Regions from separate parts of the Rhodovulum sulfidophilum DSM 1374 genome, predicted to be linked through region 2. Evidence: riboswitches for the same ligand, from Rfam matches in the RefSeq annotation. Region 2 holds a riboswitch; the other holds the start of a gene.

Region 1 (8,134 bases), 1.4 Mb from region 2:
CGGGCCGCCGGCCTCGCTGCGGGGGCCGGACCGTTCGGGGCCGGGGCGCGGCTTGCGCGGCCGTTCGGCCGGCGCGGCATCGGCCTCACGCCGGGGCGCCCTGGGCTTCGGCGCCTCCGCCTCTGCGGAAAGGACCTTGCGCCGCTCCGGGCCGGGCGTTGGGCTCGGCGTCGGACGGGCCTCGAATTCGGGTTTCGGACGGGGCGCCTCGGCGGCATCGCCGCGGGGCGGCGGCGCGTCGGGCCTGCCGGAAGGCGCGGCGGTCCCTGTGCTGGCCCCGGTGGCAGCCTCGGCGGGTGCCGGGCGCGGCGGTCGGGGCGCGCGGTCGGGCCGGGTGTCCGGCCGGGACCGGTCGGATCGCGGGCGATCGGATTTCGACCGATCAGCTTTCGGGCGGTCGGATTTCGGCCTCGAGCCGCGGGTATCCTCGACCGGGCCGTCGAAACGTCTGGCGGTGATGTCTTCCTCGAGCAGCCCGTCCGGGCCGATCCCGGCGACAAAGCCCGGCACCGCGGCTTCGGCGATCTCGACCAGCGAGGTCTCGGCGCGCAGCTGGATCCGGCCGATCTGCGAGCGTTCGAGATTGCCGGCCCGGCAGACCAGCGGCAACAGCCAGCGCGGCTCGGCCCGGCGGTCGCGCCCGACCGACAGCTCGAACCAGACCGAGGGCCCGAAGGGCGGCCGCTCGGGCCGGGCGCCGGGCGCGGCAGGCGCATTGAGTTCCTCGGGGGCCGAGAGACCGGCGCGGTAGAGCCTGAGGCAGGCGGCCGCGACCAGATCGGGGCTGCGCTCGGCCAGCAGCCGGGCGGCAAAGGCGGCCTCGGCCTCGCTGGGCGCGGCCTCCCAGATCGGATCGGCCAGAAGCCGGGTTTCGTCGAGCGCAAGAATTTCCTCGGGCGTCGGCGCCAGGATCCATTCGGCCTCGATCTTGGCCCATTTCAGCAACCGCCCCGCCTTCTTGGCCAGCTTGTCGGGCACGATCAGCGCCGAGATCCCCTTGCGCCCGGCCCGGCCGGTACGGCCTGAGCGGTGCAGCAGCGCCTCGGTATTGCTGGGCAGATCGGCATGGATCACCAGATCGAGATTGGGCAGGTCGATGCCGCGCGCGGCCACGTCGGTCGCCACGCAGACCCGCGCCCGGCCGTCGCGCATCGCCTGCAGCGCGTGGCTGCGCTCGTCCTGGCTGAGCTCGCCCGAAAGGCTTACGGCCGACAGGCCCCGATTGGCGAAGCGCGCCGCCAGACGGCTGACCGCGGCCCGGGTATTGGCGAAGACGATGGCGGTGGGCGCATCGTGGAAACGCAGCAGGTTGATGATGGCATGCTCGGCATCGGCCGCCGTCACCTGCACCGCCTTGTAGGCGATATCGGCATGCTGGCTGCCGCGCGACAGCGTCGTCACCCGCACCGCGTCGCGCTGATACGCCTTGGCGAGTTCGGCAATCGCGGGCGGCACCGTCGCCGAGAACAGCAAGGTCCGCCGCCCGGCCGGGGCCGCGCCCAGCATGAATTCCAGATCCTCGCGGAAGCCGAGATCGAGCATCTCGTCGGCCTCGTCCAGCACCACCGCGCGGATGTCGGACAGATCGAGCGCGCCGCGGGTGATATGGTCGCGCAGCCGCCCCGGTGTGCCGACGACGATATGGGCGCCGCGGTCAAGCGCCCGGCGTTCGTCGCGGGCATCCATGCCGCCGATGCAGGACACCACCTTCGCCCCCGTCCGGGCATACAGCCAGACCAGTTCGCGCTGGACCTGCAGCGCCAGTTCGCGGGTCGGCGCAACCACCAGCGCCAGCGGCGCGGCGGGCGGACCCATCCGGTTCTCCTCGCCCATCAGCGTCGGCGCGATGGCAAGCCCGAAGCCCACCGTCTTGCCCGACCCGGTCTGGGCCGAGACCAGCAGGTCGGCCCCCGCAAGCTCGGGGGCGGTGACGGCTTTCTGCACGTCGGTCAGCGTGTCGAACCCGCGTTCGGCGAGGGCTTCGGAGAGAGACGGGATCATGTGGGGACCATCCGTGGGGCGGGCGCGCCGACATGGCGGGCCAAAGACTGCACCTGCTAGGGTATCGCGCCCGGCATGTCTAGGCAATTGATCCCGGGGCCGATCCGGGCGCCCTGGCTGCAAGCGGATCGGGCATGTTGATCCGGGTCATCGGGCACGGATCGGGTGCGCGGATCTGGGGCTGGCTTTCGGACCGGCCGCTGGCTATAGCCGGGGCATGACAGATACCCTGCCCCCCTGCCCCGAATGCGCCTCGAGCTTCACCTACCAGGTCGACGCGCTTCTGACCTGCCCGGAATGCGGCCATGAATGGGCCCCGGGTTCGGATGACCCGTCCGAGGAGGCCGGCTCCGGCATCCGCGACAGCGTCGGCAACCTGCTTCAGGACGGCGACACCGTGACCGTGATCAAGAGCCTCAAGGTCAAGGGCGCCTCGGCGCCGCTCAAGGTCGGCACCAAGGTCCGCGGCATCCGTCTGGTCGCGGGCGACCACGATATCGACTGCACCATCCCGGGATTCGGCAAGATGGGCCTGAAGTCGCAATTCGTGAAGAAGGTGCAGGACTAGCGCCGCCTCCGTCCGGGACCGGAGCGGGCCACCCCTGCCGCCGCTGCCGGACCGGATATCCGTTGCCCCGGAGCCGCGCACAGCCCCCGACAGGCGGCCGGGGCACGGAACATCGCCCGCCGCAAGTCCCCGATTTCATCGCCGACATCATCGCTGCGCGGCAAACTGCCACTGACATTTCCCATTGAATCCTCCCATATGCGGTCTGAAACTGCAGCAATCAGCCAGTGAGGTGCCCCATGCCGTCTCTACGGAAGCTTATCGGCCAGGGAGGCCGTATCGCGCTCCTGTTGCTGGTGCTTTATCTTCTTGGGCTGTTCGGGGTCCTGATCGGCCCCTGGTTCAGCCTCCTGGCGCTGGTTCTGGTAGCGGTCGCGACGGCCTGCATCCTCTATATGCGCCATCCCGAGAAGATGGAGCGCTGGCTTTCCGCCCTGCCGCGCCGCGCCCGTCCCGCCGGACAGCCCGCCCCTGCCCCGCAGCCCGCCATGGCGGCCGCAGCCTCTACAGGGACCGAAATCACGGACAAGCCGGTCCAGCTTCCCGCGCTGCGCGAGCCCGACCCCTCTGACGAGGCGGCGGAAGGCGACTCGAAACTCTCGATGCTGGACGCGCTTGGCTGGAAAAGCCCTGCCGCGATGGCCCGCGATTTCGCCCTGCTCGGCCTGGCCGGCCTCGTGATGGTGGTGGTCGGCCGCATCCTGCCCGAATGGCCCCTGCTGTCCTGGATCGGCGGCGTGCTCGAAATCGTCGGCGTGCTCTGCGTGCTGTTCAGCTCGGGCGTGCTGTATTCCTTCGGGCGCGAATTCTTCTGGCGCGGCCGCGGCTAGGCGAAGATGCGGGAACAGGGCGGATCCACGATCCGCCCGTCGCACAGCCGGATGCCGCGACCCTGCTAGCCGATCCGGCCCCGGCTTTCGCCGATCTGGCCGCGATGCAGCAGCAGATGATCGAGCAGGACGCAGGCCATCATCGCCTCGCCCACCGGCACCGCGCGAATGCCGACGCAGGGGTCATGGCGACCCTTGGTGACGATCTCGGTCTCTTCGCCCGTTCTGGTGATGGTCCGCCGCGGCGTCAGGATCGAGGATGTCGGCTTGACCGCGAAGCGGACCACCACGTCCTGACCCGTCGAGATGCCGCCCAGAATGCCGCCGGCATGGTTCGAGGCATAGACAGGACCGTCGGGGCCCATGGTGATCTCGTCGGCATTCTCGACCCCGCTCAGCGCCGCCACCGCCATGCCATCGCCGATCTCGACGCCCTTCACGGCATTGATGCTCATCATCGCGGCCGCCAGATCGGTGTCGAGCTTGCCGTAGACCGGCGCGCCGAGACCCGCGGGCACGCCCGAAGCCACCACCTCGACCACCGCGCCGACCGAATTGCCGGCCTTGCGCAGCGCGTCGATATGGCCTTCCCATTCCGCCGCCGCCAGCCTGTCGGGCGCCCAGAACGGGTTGCGCTCGATCTCGTCGGCATCGAACCGGGCGCGGTCGATGGCATGGGGGCCGATCTGCACCATGTAGCCGGAAATCCTCAGATCCGGCGCCAGTGCCGCCAGCGCGGCCCGCGCCACGCCGCCCGCCGCGACCCTGGCCGCGGTCTCGCGCGCCGAGGACCGGCCACCGCCCCGATAATCGCGGATGCCGTATTTCTGCCAGTAGGTGATGTCGGCATGGCCGGGCCGGAAGGTCCGAGCGATCTCGCCGTAATCCTTCGAGCGCTGATCGGTGTTGCGGATCATCAGCTGGATCGGCGTGCCGGTGCTTTGCCCCTCGAACACGCCCGACAGGATCTCGACCGCATCGGGCTCGCGGCGCTGGGTGGTAAAGCGGTTCTGGCCGGGCCGCCGCCGGTCGAGCCAGTGCTGCAGCATCGCCGCATCGATCGCGATGCCGGGCGGACAGCCGTCGACCGTGGCGCCAAGCGCGGGCCCGTGGCTTTCGCCCCAGGTGGTGACGCGGAACAGATGGCCGAAGGTGTTCAGGCTCATGGGGCGATCTCCTTTGGCCCATGGGCATAACCGCCGGAGGTCGGCCTCTCAAGAGCTTTGGCCCCCGGCCGTTCATGGCAGCCGGCCTGACAGGCGGCCCCGGGGGGTTTGGCTTGCGCAGCCCGGGGCGGGGCGCTAGCGTGGCGGCCACCTCGGGGTGCCCCAAAGGGGCTGAGATGCGCAACCCGCGAACCCGTTGAACCTGACCCGGTTAGAACCGGCGGAGGGAAGGCCCCTGGACAGATTTCCACCCTTGCCCGTCCGCCCCCATCTTTGGAGGAGGACCATGCGTATCCCGTTCCTTGCAGCGGCACTGGCCGCAACCGCCCTGCCCGCATCGGCGGCCGACCGGCCGGTGCTGACGGTCTACACCTATGAGAGTTTCGTGGCCGAATGGGGCCCCGGCCCGATCGTCGAGGCCGCCTTCGAGAAGACATGCGGCTGCGACCTGAATTTCGTGGCGGCGGGCGATGGCGCGGCGCTCCTGGCCCGGCTCCGGCTCGAAGGCGAACGGACCCGGGCCGACCTGGTGCTGGGCCTCGACACCAACCTCACCGCCGCCGCCGCCGAGACCGGGCTGTTCGCGCCGCATGACCAGGACCCCGACCGGCTCGATCTGCCGGTCGCCTGGAACGACCCGCTGTTCCTGCCCTATGACTGGAGCTATTTCGCCTTCGTCTACGACAAGACCCGGCTGCCGGAACCGCCCGAAAGCTTCGAGGCGCTGATCGCCGCGCCCGAGGATCTGAAGATCGTGATCCAGGACCCGCGCAGCTCGACCCCGGGACTGGGGCTGCTGCTCTGGGTCAGGGCCGCCTATGGCGAGCGCGCCCCCGAGATCTGGGAAGGGCTTGCACCGCATATCCTGACCGTCACCAAGGGCTGGACCGAATCCTACGGCCTGTTCATCGACGGCGAGGCCGACATGGCACTGTCCTATACCACCTCGCCCGCCTATCACCTGATCGCCGAAGATGACGATACCAAGGCCGCCGCCCGCTTCGACGAGGGCCATTACCTGCAGATCGAGGTGGCGGGCCTCCTGGCCTCCTCCGACCAGCCCGAGCTGGCCCGGCAATTCCTCGACTTCATGCTGACCGAGCCGTTCCAGGCGGCGATCCCCACCACCAACTGGATGTATCCCGCGGTCACGCCCGAAGCCGGGCTGCCGGCGGGCTTCGAGACCCTGATCCAGCCCGATACCGCGCTGCTCTTCCCCGCAGACGAGGCCGCCCGGGTCCGAGACGAGGCCCTCGCCGAATGGCGCGACGCGCTCAGCCGCTAGGCATCGCAACCGGGCTCGGGATCGGCGCCGCGGCACTGGCGCTGACGCTGGCGCTCGGCACCATCGCGGCCGTGGCCTGGCGCGCCGAGCCGGGCGGCGCCGGGCTTGGCGCCGCCGATCTGGCCGCGATACGCTTCACGCTTCTCCAGGCGCTGGCCTCGGCCGCGCTCAGCACCCTGCTGGCAGTGCCGGTGGCCCGGGCGCTGGCCCGGCGCCGCTTCCGGGGGCGGGGCGTGCTGATCACCCTTCTGGGCGCGCCCTTCATCCTGCCGGTCATCGTCGCGGTGATGGGCCTTCTGGCCGTCTTCGGCCGAAGCGGCCTTCTGTCCCACGCGCTCGCGCCGCTCGGACTGGGCCCGGTCGACATCTACGGCCCCTTCGGCGTGGTGCTGGCCCATGTCTTCTTCAACCTGCCGCTTGCCACAAGGCTGGTGCTGCAGGGCTGGCTGGCAATCCCGGCCGAGCGATTCCGGCTGGCCGCCGCCCTCGGCTTCGGCCCGGCCGAACGCTTTCGCCATCTCGAGCGCCCGATGCTGCGCGAGGTGCTGCCCGGCGCCTTCCTCGTCGTCTTCCTGATCTGCCTGACCAGCTTCGCGGTCGCCCTGACGCTGGGCGGCGGACCCCGCGCGACCACGATCGAGCTGGCGATCTACCAGGCCTTCCGCTTCGAATTCGACCTGGGCCGCGCCGCCTGGCTGGCGCTGATCCAGGTCGGGGTCTCGATCACGGCCGCGCTGGCGGCCTTTGCCATCGCGGTGCCGGGCGCCTTCGGCCCGGGGCTCGACCGCCCCGTGGCGCAGATCGGGCCGGACGGGCGCGGGTTGCGGCTGCAGGACATGGCCTGTCTCGGGCTGGCAGCGCTGTTCCTGATCCTGCCGCTTGCCATGGTGGCCCTGCGCGGCCTGCCGGGCCTCGCCGGTCTGCCCGCCTCGGTCTATGCCGCGGCGCTCCGCTCCATTGCCGTGGCACTCGGATCCGCGGCGCTGACACTGGCGCTGGCGCTGCCGATGGCCATCGCCATCGACCGGCTCGGCGGCCTGGCCGGCCGGACGATACAGGCGGCGGGCACGCTCACCATTGCCGCCTCGCCGCTGGTGATGGGGACCGGGCTTTTCATCCTGCTCTTCCCGCTGGCCGATCCGCGGCTTCTGGCGCTGCCGGTCACCGCGACCGTCAATGCCGCGATGAGCCTGCCCTTCGCACTGCGCGCCCTGGTGCCGACCGTGGCCGAGGCCGAACGCAGCCATGGCCGCCTCGCCGACAGTCTCGGCATGACCGGGCGGGCGCGGCTCAGGCTGATGCTGCTGCCGCGCCTGCGCCGGCCCATAGGCTTCACGCTCGGGCTTTCCGCCGCGCTCTCGATGGGCGATCTGGGCGTGATCGCGCTGTTTTCCGACCCGGGCCATGCCACCCTGCCGCTGCAGCTTTACGGGCTGATGGCGGCCTACCAGATGGACAGCGCGGCCGCCGCCGGCCTCCTGCTGCTGGTGCTCAGCCTCGGGCTGTTCTGGATCTTCGACCGCGGAGGACGCGCCCGTGCTGAACCTTGAGGGCCTCGCCATCCGGCAGGGCAATTTCGTGCTCGAAGCAGACCTGACCGTCGCGCCGGGCCGGATCGTGGCGCTGCTCGGGCCCTCGGGCGCGGGCAAGTCGACGCTGCTCGACAGCATCGCGGGCTTTCTCGCGCCCGATCGCGGCCGGGTGCTCTGGCAAGGCAGCGATCTCGGCCCGCTTGCCCCCGGCGACAGGCCGCTTTCGGTGCTGTTTCAGGACAACAACCTCTTTCCGCACCTGAGCGCGGCCGGGAATGTCGGGCTAGGCCTCCGGCCCGACCTGCGTCTGACCCCGGCCCAGAGCCGCGCGGTCGAGGCCGCGCTCGACCGGGTCGGGCTCGGTGGGCTCGGCGAGCGGAAACCGGCCGCGCTCTCGGGCGGGCAACGCGGTCGGGTTGCACTGGCGCGAATGCTGCTGCGCAACCGACCTCTGATGCTGCTCGACGAACCCTTCGCGGCGCTCGGCCCCGCGCTCAAGGCCGAGATGCTCGCTCTCGTGGCCGAGCTCGCCCGCGAGACCGATGCCACCGTGCTGTTCGTGACGCATGACCCGGCCGATGCCCGCGCCATCGCGGACGAAACCGTCCTGGTGGCCGAGGGCCGGGCCCATCCGCCCCGGCCGACCGAAAGGCTTCTGGCCGACCCGCCGCCCGCGCTTCGCGCCTATCTGGGCTGAGCCGCTCTCATCTTCTTCTTGGAAGAAATACCCCGCCACGGCCGGATGCGCACGA
Region 2 (8,134 bases):
ACCAGCGCGCGGGCGGCGGCGTTGATCACCGAAAGCCGTCCGGCCGGGTCGAGCCGCACCATCGGCAGCGCGATCTCGGGGCCGTCGGTCGCGCTGGAATCGAAGCGCCACAGAAACAGTCCCGAACCCGCCCGCTCGACCCCGACCTGCAGCGGCCCCGATGCCAGCGAGCGACGGGCCGAGGCGGGCAGCCCCCTTGCTGCGGCCGCGATCAGATCGCCGACCGCGCGCCGGGGATCGGCAAACAGCGCCTGCAGGGCGTCGGCCACCGGCTGGCCGCGCATCGCCGCGACCCGGCGCTGCGCCTCGGGGCTGGCGATCAGCACCCGCCCTTCTGCATCGGTGACCAGCGTGGCGCCGGGCGTGCAGGCACAAAGCCGTCTGAGCCTGTCGGAGGGAATATCGGAGACCGGCCGCCCCAGGATCCGCAACAGCGCGGCCAGACAGCCCAGGGTGACGCCCGCGGTCAGCAGCGGCGCGAAAAGCCAGGGCCAGGGCGAGGTCCAGGCCGCGATCGCAAGCAGGATGCCAAGGGCCAGCGCGACCCAGGCACGATCGGCAAAAGCGGCGGCCGAACGGCGGACAGACAGCAATACGGGCATGAAATGCGGCAAGAGAGCCTCCCGGCAGGACGGTTTCGCCCACTCTTCTCCACAGGTATTAACCTCGGGTTAATACGGCCGCGCGGACCAGAGGATGGCCGATCTTCGCCGCCGCTCAGCCCGGGCGCCGCATCACCGCGGCATAGAACCCGTCGCCGCCGTCGAGCGGCGTCAGCCGTCGTTCGGAACTGAGCACCCAGCCCGGGAAGGCGGCGAGAAACCGGCCGATCCGTGCACCGTTCTCGGCGGCAAGCAGCGAACAGGTCGCATAGGCAAGATGCCCGCCCGGCGCCACCAATCCGGCCGCGCGACCGAGAATTTCTTCCTGCAGCGCGGTCAACCGGGCGAGATCGGCAGGGCTGGTGCGCCATTTGGCCTCCGGGCTCCGGCGCCAGGCACCGCTGCCCGAACAGGGCACATCGCACAGCACCAGATCGAAGGGGGCGGCCTCCCCCAGCGCGGTACCGTCGAGACAGTGCACCGCGACCCCTGCCCGTTCGGCCCGCGCGGGCAGATCGCGCATCCGCTGCGGCGCCGCGTCATGGGCGAAATGCCGGGCGCCCCCGCGCGCGGCCATCGCCAGCGTCTTGCCGCCGCCGCCCGCGCAATAGTCGAGCACCCGCGCGCCCTCGGCCAGCGGCATCATGTCGGCCACCGCCTGCGAGGCAGCATCCTGCAATTCGACCAGCCCCTCGGCAAAGGCACGCGACAGATGCACCCGGCGCGCGCCCGCCACCACCTCCAGCGCTGTGGGCGAGAGCGCATGCGGGCGGGTCTCGACCCCCTCCCCGGCCAGCCGCGCCGCCACCGAAGCGGGGTCGCCCAGACGCGTATTGACCCGCAGGAACACCGGGGCGCGCTGCCGGAGCCGCTCCATCACCGGACGGAAATCGGCCCCCAGGCTCTCGCGCAGCAGCCGCTCCAGCGCCTCGGGGCAATCGCAGGCGACCGGCTCGGGCAGATCGGCAAGCGCCGGCCCCGGGGCGCGTTCCTCCGGCCCCAAAGGCGCCGGGGCATGGCCCAGGCCGGTGAAGACGGTGTCGGGATCGGTGCCCGCGGCGCGCAGCATCCCCAGCATAAGCCCGCGCCCGGTCGCGGCCCCGCCCAGCGCGGCGAAGGAGCGCAGGCAGCGGATCGCATCGAAGACATGATCGCGGATCGCGGCGCGGTCCTTCGATCCGGCAAAGCGGTTCTGCCGCGCCCAGGTGGTCAGCAGCTTTTCGGCCGGCGCGCCCGCGCGCCAGGCATCGAGCAGCTCGGCCGCCGCCGCGATCCGCGCCGCGGGCGTCATCTCGCCCCCCGCACGGTCCGGATAAACCTGCGCCCGCCATCACTGGCCCCTGCCTCGCGCCCCGTCATCCCTGGCTCCTTCGCGCCTTTTTTCGCCTGGCTCCACGCCCTCCGGGGCCGTCGCCTGCCCGCCTTCTGGCAGCCGCATTCGGCGCTGGCAAGCCGCGGCCGCCGCCAGAGGACTTTCCATCCGCGCAAGGACGTGGTTTGCTGGCAGCCGTGACAGGGGCGTCCGGACCGATCCGGGCTGAGAAGCACCCTTAGAACCTGAACCAGATCATGCTGGCGGAGGAAGTCGCGTGCCGTGTCCCGACGGGACCGATGCGTCTGCCCGCCCCCCAAGGAGGACCGCGATGCATCCCCCCGCAGACCACCCGATTCGAACGCCCGCAGAGCATCTGGCCGCGATGCGCGAACGCGCGCCCCTGGTGCAGTGCATCACCAATTTCGTCGCCATGAACGTGGCCGCGAATGTGCTGCTGGCGGCGGGCGCCTCGCCGGCGATGGTGCATGCGGCCGAGGAAACCGGCGAGTTCACACCGCTGGCACAGGCGCTTTCGATCAATATCGGCACGCCCTCGCCCGGCTGGGCGACGGGGATGCGGGCCGCGGCCGCTGCGGCGCGGGCGGCGGGGCTGCCCTGGGTGCTCGACCCCGTCGCGGTCGGCGCCACCAGCTACCGGCAGGCGCTTTGCGGCGATCTCATGGCCTTCGAACCGACGGTGATCCGGGGCAATGCCTCGGAAATCCTGGCCCTGGCCGGGGTCGAGGCGCGCGGCCGGGGCGCCGACAGCGCCGATACCGTCGAGGCCGCCGAAGCCGCGGCACGGGCGCTGGCAGAGCGGAGCTGGGCCGTGGTCGCGGTCACCGGGCCGGTCGATTACGTGACCGATGGCGCACGGGCCTGGCGTATCGCCAACGGCCATCCGCTGATGCCGAAGGTCACCGCGCTGGGCTGTTCGCTGACGGCACTGGTCGCGGCCTTCCTGGCCGGCGGCGGCGACCGCGCCGAGGCGACCGTCGCGGCGCTGGCCTGTTTCGGGCTGGCGGGCGAACAGGCGGCCGAGGGCGCGGCCGGGCCGGGCAGCTTTGCGGTGGCGCTGATCGATGCGCTTCATGCGATGACGCCCGAGACGCTCGAGCGCGGCGCCCGGGTAAGCGCGGCATGATCCGCGGCAGGCTTCCGGTCTATTTCGTGACCCCCGACGGCGCCTCGCCCGAGCTGGTTCTGGCCGCGGTCCGGGGCGGCGCGACCATGGTGCAGCTGCGCGACAAGAAGGCCGGGGACGATGCGCTGATCGAGCTGGTCCGCGCGCTGAAACCCGAGCTGGCCCGGCGCGGCGTTCCGCTGATCGTGAACGACCGGCTCGAGGTGGTGCTGGCCTCGGGGGCGGACGGGCTTCATGTCGGCCAGTCCGACGGCTCTCCGCTGGCGCTGCGCCGGGCACTGGGGCCGGGGCGGCTTCTGGGCCTGTCGGTCGAAGCCATGGCGCATCTCGGCGCGATACCTGCCGGTGTCGTCGATTATCTCGGCGTCGGGCCGGTGCGGGCGACCGCCACCAAACCCGATCACGCAGCACCGCTCGGCCTTGGCGGGCTGGCGCGGATCGCGGCGGCGAGCGCGCTGCCCTGCGTCGCCATCGGCGGCGTCGGCGCGGGCGATGCACACGCGCTCAAGGCGGCCGGAGCCGCGGGCATGGCCGTCGTCTCGGCGATCTCGGCCGCCTCCGATCCCGAGGCCGCCGCCCGCGCGCTGGCAGGGGCCTGGAGGAACGCCTGAGACCGGCCGGAGCGCGATGCCGGTGCCCCCTCGTGGGATGGCGTCGCGCTCCGGCACGGGGACGATTACGGCAAAGGCAACAGCCCGAGGATGGCCGGCATCCGATGAACGCAACCGGTCCAGGCCGGGTCACGGGACGGCGGATCAAGAAAGTCCTCAGGCACGGAAAACCTGCCCGAGGCGGCACCGACCCGATCCGCAGCGGACGGTCGCAGCGCTGCCCGCTCAGTCGAAACGGCGGCGCAGTCCGGAGGCCCCGGCCGGCCAGTCGCCCGCCGCCACCCGGGCGCCATCGGCGAAGGCAGCATAGCTTTGGCCCGCCTGATAGCGCAGCCCCCCCAGCTCGGGCAGCAGATCCTCCGTCCGGTCGGCCGAGAGAAAACCGATCAGCCGCCCGCGGGCATCGCGCTCGACCCAGGCGCGGGCGCGGCCCGCATCCATGCTCCAGGGGGCGGGCGCGGAGAGATGCGCGCGGCGCCAGGCCGCCACCTCGGCACCGGAGCCGAGCACGACCAGCACCGGCGCAGCCTCGGCCGCCGCCGCATCGACCAGCCGCGGCGCGCCATGCAGCAGCCGCGGGCCAAGCGCCGCCGCCGCCGCCCCGGCGCCCTCGCCCAGCGCCAGCAGCGCGGGGTCGGGACCGGCGAAGAGATCGCCCAGCATCGGCGGCACCTCGCCCGGGGCCAGCTCCCGCGCCAACTCGAAATCGGGATCGACCGCGACCGCGCGCGGTCTTGCGGCCAGCGCCAGCGTGACCTCGGCGCGGGCACCGTCGAGCGCCACGATATGGCGCTCGGCCCCCGCCTCAGTCTCGACCGTCACCGGCACGCGCAGCCGATAGAAAGGCGCGGACTGGCCGACCACCAGATGCAGCTTGCGCCCCTCGGGTTCGGCCGCCTCGATCCGCAGCGCGGGCAGCCCGCTCCGGGTCAGCCACTGATCGAAGAACCAGCGCAGATCGCGCCCGCTGGCGGCCTCGAAACCGGCGCGCAGATGATGCCAGGCCGCCACCCGGTCGTAGCGTTCCCGATAGAAGCGGCGCAGCCCCGCCTGCCAGTCTTCTTCCCCGAGCTCGGCCCTGAGCATGTGAAACAGGAAGGCCGCCTTGCCATAGCCGACCGCCTGGCGCGCGCCATGCGCGGCGGCGCGGAACTCGGTCAGCGGGCGGTCCTCGGCGGCGGGCAGCGCCGCGAGATCGCGCAGCCAGCCCAGCCGCATCTCGCGCGCCTCGGCCGCGCCCGCCTCCTCGGCCAGGGCGTAATCGGCCATGTAGGTGGTCAGCCCCTCGCTCCAGTTGCCGCGCCGGTAATCGACCCCGACCGCATTGCCCCACCAGGAATGCAGCACCTCATGCGCAAGCGACCGGCCCCGCATGTAGCCATGGCCGAGGATCGCCTGGCTGACATAGGTCATCCCCGGCAGCCCGAGCCCCACCGGGATCGGCGCCGAAACCACCGAGAAGCCGTCATAGGGATAGGGGCCGATCGCGTCGGAATAGCGGTCGATATAGCCAGCGGCCGCCGCGATATAGGCCGGCGAGAAGGCCGCGTCGCGGGGCTCGAAATAGGTGCGCAGTCGAAGCCCGCGATGCATCGCCTCGTTCACCGCATAGCGCCCCGCGAAGACCCCGAGATCGCCGGCCCGCCCGGTGAAGACGAAATCGGCCCGGCGGCCGTCGGGATGCACCCGCTCGTCGGACAGCCTGCCGGTCGCGGCCGGGCGCCAGCCCGGGGGCACCTCGAGGCTCAGCTCGAAACGCGCGCGGGGCGCCGCATCGACCGGCAGCCAGCCCGAGCCCAGAAGATAGCTGGCGGTCTCTCCGCGCCCCGCCGCCTCGATCCCGGGCGACAGCTCGGGCAGGGTCCCGCTCAGCCGGACCGTCACCGAACGCCCCATATGCCGCGCCGCCCGGATCACCCCCGAGGCGGGCAGCGGGCTCGGCTCGCCGCCGATCAGAAGCGTCTCGACGCTCAGCCAGTCCTGCCTGGGCAAGGCCACATCGCCCTGCGGCGCGGGCAGGCGCGCATCGAGCGTCAGCGCGCCGCTGGCCGGATCGAGGTTCAGCCGCACCGCCTCCTCGCCCAGCATCTCGCCATGCGGCCCGGCCAGAGCGGCCGTCTCCGGCACCCCGCCCAGCGCGGCGAGAACCGGGATGGCGGCCAGAACAAGACGGCGAAGACGCATCGGACAACCTCCGGACAGGAACATGCCGGAAAAGGTTAGGCCCGGTTCGGCCGCAGAGCCAGCGGATTGCGCGCCCGTCGCGGGCCGGACCGCCATTCGTCCCGCCACGCGGAAACCGGGCAGGTTTCCACGCCAGAGGGTCGTATCGGGAAATTCGCCCACCACCGGCGTCACAACCGGAGATACGACCCTTTTCAACCAGGGTTATCGCCTTCTGCGGAGAATTTTGTTCTACTGCTGCAAAATTCTCAGGGAGTGCCCGATGCAGTTCTTCCCCATCTTCCTGCGCAGCGAGGGCGCGCGGATCGTGGTTTCCGGCGGCGGCGAGACCGCGCTGGCCAAGCTGCGCCTGCTGCTCAAGACCCGCGCCCGGATCGCGGTCCATGCCGCAGAGGCCGACCCGAAGATCCTCGACTGGCAGGCCGAGGGGCGTCTCAGCTGGGTCGCGCGGCCCGTCGAGGCGGCCGATCTCGACGGCGCGCGGCTGGTCTATGCCGCGACCGACGATGCCACCGAGGATGCGCGCGTCGCAGGTCTCGCCCGCGCCGCCGGCGTGCTGTTCAACATCGTCGACAATCGCGAGGACAGCGCCTTCATCACCCCCGCCATGGTCGACCGCGACCCGGTGGTGGTGGCGATCGGCACCGAGGGCGCGGCGCCGGTTCTGGCCCGCAAGATCAAGGCCGGTCTCGAGGCCTGGCTTCCCGCCGGTCTGGGCGCCCGCGTGCGCGCGGCCAATGCCTTCCGCCCCGAGGCCGAGGCCCTGCCCCAGGGGCGCGCCCGCCGCGGCTTCTGGGCGGCGGTGTTCGACGGCGCACTCGACGGCCGGGCGCCGGAACCGCTCGACCGGCTGCTCGAGGCCCACAAGGCCGCCCGCCCGGCCGTGGGCGAGGTGCTGTTCGTCGGCGCGGGCCCCGGCGATCCGGACGATCTGACCATGCGCGCCCGCCGCGCGCTCGACCGCGCCGATGTGGTGATCCACGACCGGCTGGTGCCGGCACCGATCCTGGAGCTTGCCCGCCGCGAGGCCGAGATCGTCGAGGCCGGCAAGACCGGCTTCGGCCCCTCGACGCCGCAGGAAGAGATCAACCGCCTGATCGTCGGGCGCGCCGCCGAGGGTCTTGTCGTGGTGCGGCTGAAGGCGGGCGATCCCTCGGTCTTCGGGCGGCTCGACGAAGAGATCGAGGCCTGCGAGGCCGCGGGCATCGCCTGGTCGGTGGTGCCGGGACTGACCGCCGCCTCGGCCGCCGCGGCAAGCCTTGGCCAGAGCCTGACCCGGCGCGGCCGCAATTCGGACTTGCGGGTGCTGACCGGGCATGACGTGAATGGCCTTGCCGATCACGACTGGGCCACGCTCGCCCGGCCGGGCGCGGTCGCCGCGATCTACATGGGCAAGCGCGCCGCGCGCTTCCTCCAGGGGCGGCTGATGATGCATGGCGCCGAGGCCGCGACCCCGGTCAGCGTGGTCGAGAATGCCGGCCGCCCCGAGGAACGCATCCTGGCCGCGACGCTGGGCACGCTGGCGACCGAGATCGCCTCGGCCGGGCTGACCGGCCCCGCCGTCATCCTGCTGGGTCTGGCCCCTCGCGCGGCCGCCCGGTCGCTTCCCCTGCTGCAGGAGGCCGCCCGATGAAGCGCCGTTTCAACCCCAGCGTCGTCACCGCCAACGACCTGTTCGAGGGCCATCCGGTCTGGCGCACCGCCCAAGGCCGCTGGTCGGCCACGATCCGCGAGGCCGAGGTGCTGGACGACCCGGCCACAGCCCAGGCCCGGCTGGCCGAGGCCGAGGCGGAATCCGGCCGCGTCGTCGGCCCCTATCTCGCCGAGGTCGCGACCGCCCCCCAGGGCCCCGCGCCGCTGCATTTCCGCGAGGTCTTCCGCGTCCGTGGCCCGGCCCACGCGTCGGACCGCCCCGACCAACGCCCCGACCAACGCCCCGGAGAGTGACGATGTACGCCTATTCCGATTTCGACGAGAGTTTCGTGCGCGACCGCGTGCGCCAGTTCCGCGACCAGGTCGCGCGCCGGATCGACGGCCGCCTGACCGAGGACGAGTTCAAGCCGCTCCGGCTGATGAACGGGCTTTATCTGCAGCTTCACGCCTACATGCTGCGCGTGGCCATTCCCTATGGCACGCTCGATGCGCGCCAGATGCGCCAGCTTGCGGCGATCTCGGAACGCTGGGATCGCGGCTACGGCCATTTCACCACCCGCCAGAACATCCAGTTCAACTGGCCGAAACTCCGCGACGTGCCCGACATGCTGGACGCGCTGGCCGA

What was found. A riboswitch is a leader RNA that binds a small molecule or an ion and turns the genes downstream of it on or off. The one in region 2 is predicted to bind thiamine pyrophosphate.
Region 1: linked by a shared signal. The riboswitch ahead of thiB (thiamine ABC transporter substrate binding subunit) and the one ahead of thiM (hydroxyethylthiazole kinase) in region 2 are both predicted to bind thiamine pyrophosphate.

Annotation. Positions count from the first base shown of each region.
Region 1 covers NZ_CP015418.1:871,492-879,625, reverse strand. Annotated here, with positions in the region: gene A6W98_RS04330 (DEAD/DEAH box helicase) at 1-2,001, opposite strand, end outside; gene A6W98_RS04325 (zinc ribbon domain-containing protein YjdM) at 2,219-2,569, shown strand; gene A6W98_RS04320 (hypothetical protein) at 2,809-3,399, shown strand; gene aroC (chorismate synthase) at 3,465-4,565, opposite strand; TPP riboswitch at 4,709-4,811, shown strand; gene thiB (thiamine ABC transporter substrate binding subunit) at 4,852-5,850, shown strand; gene A6W98_RS04305 (ABC transporter permease family protein) at 5,826-7,400, shown strand; gene A6W98_RS04300 (thiamine ABC transporter ATP-binding protein) at 7,387-8,079, shown strand.
Region 2 covers NZ_CP015418.1:2,312,369-2,320,502, reverse strand. Annotated here, with positions in the region: gene A6W98_RS10970 (ATP-binding protein) at 1-614, opposite strand, end outside; gene A6W98_RS10965 (RsmB/NOP family class I SAM-dependent RNA methyltransferase) at 718-1,893, opposite strand; TPP riboswitch at 2,107-2,203, shown strand; gene thiM (hydroxyethylthiazole kinase) at 2,246-3,061, shown strand; gene thiE (thiamine phosphate synthase) at 3,058-3,672, shown strand; gene A6W98_RS10950 (M1 family metallopeptidase) at 3,898-5,856, opposite strand; gene cysG (siroheme synthase CysG) at 6,119-7,489, shown strand; gene A6W98_RS10940 (DUF2849 domain-containing protein) at 7,486-7,803, shown strand; gene A6W98_RS10935 (nitrite/sulfite reductase) at 7,806-8,134, shown strand, end outside.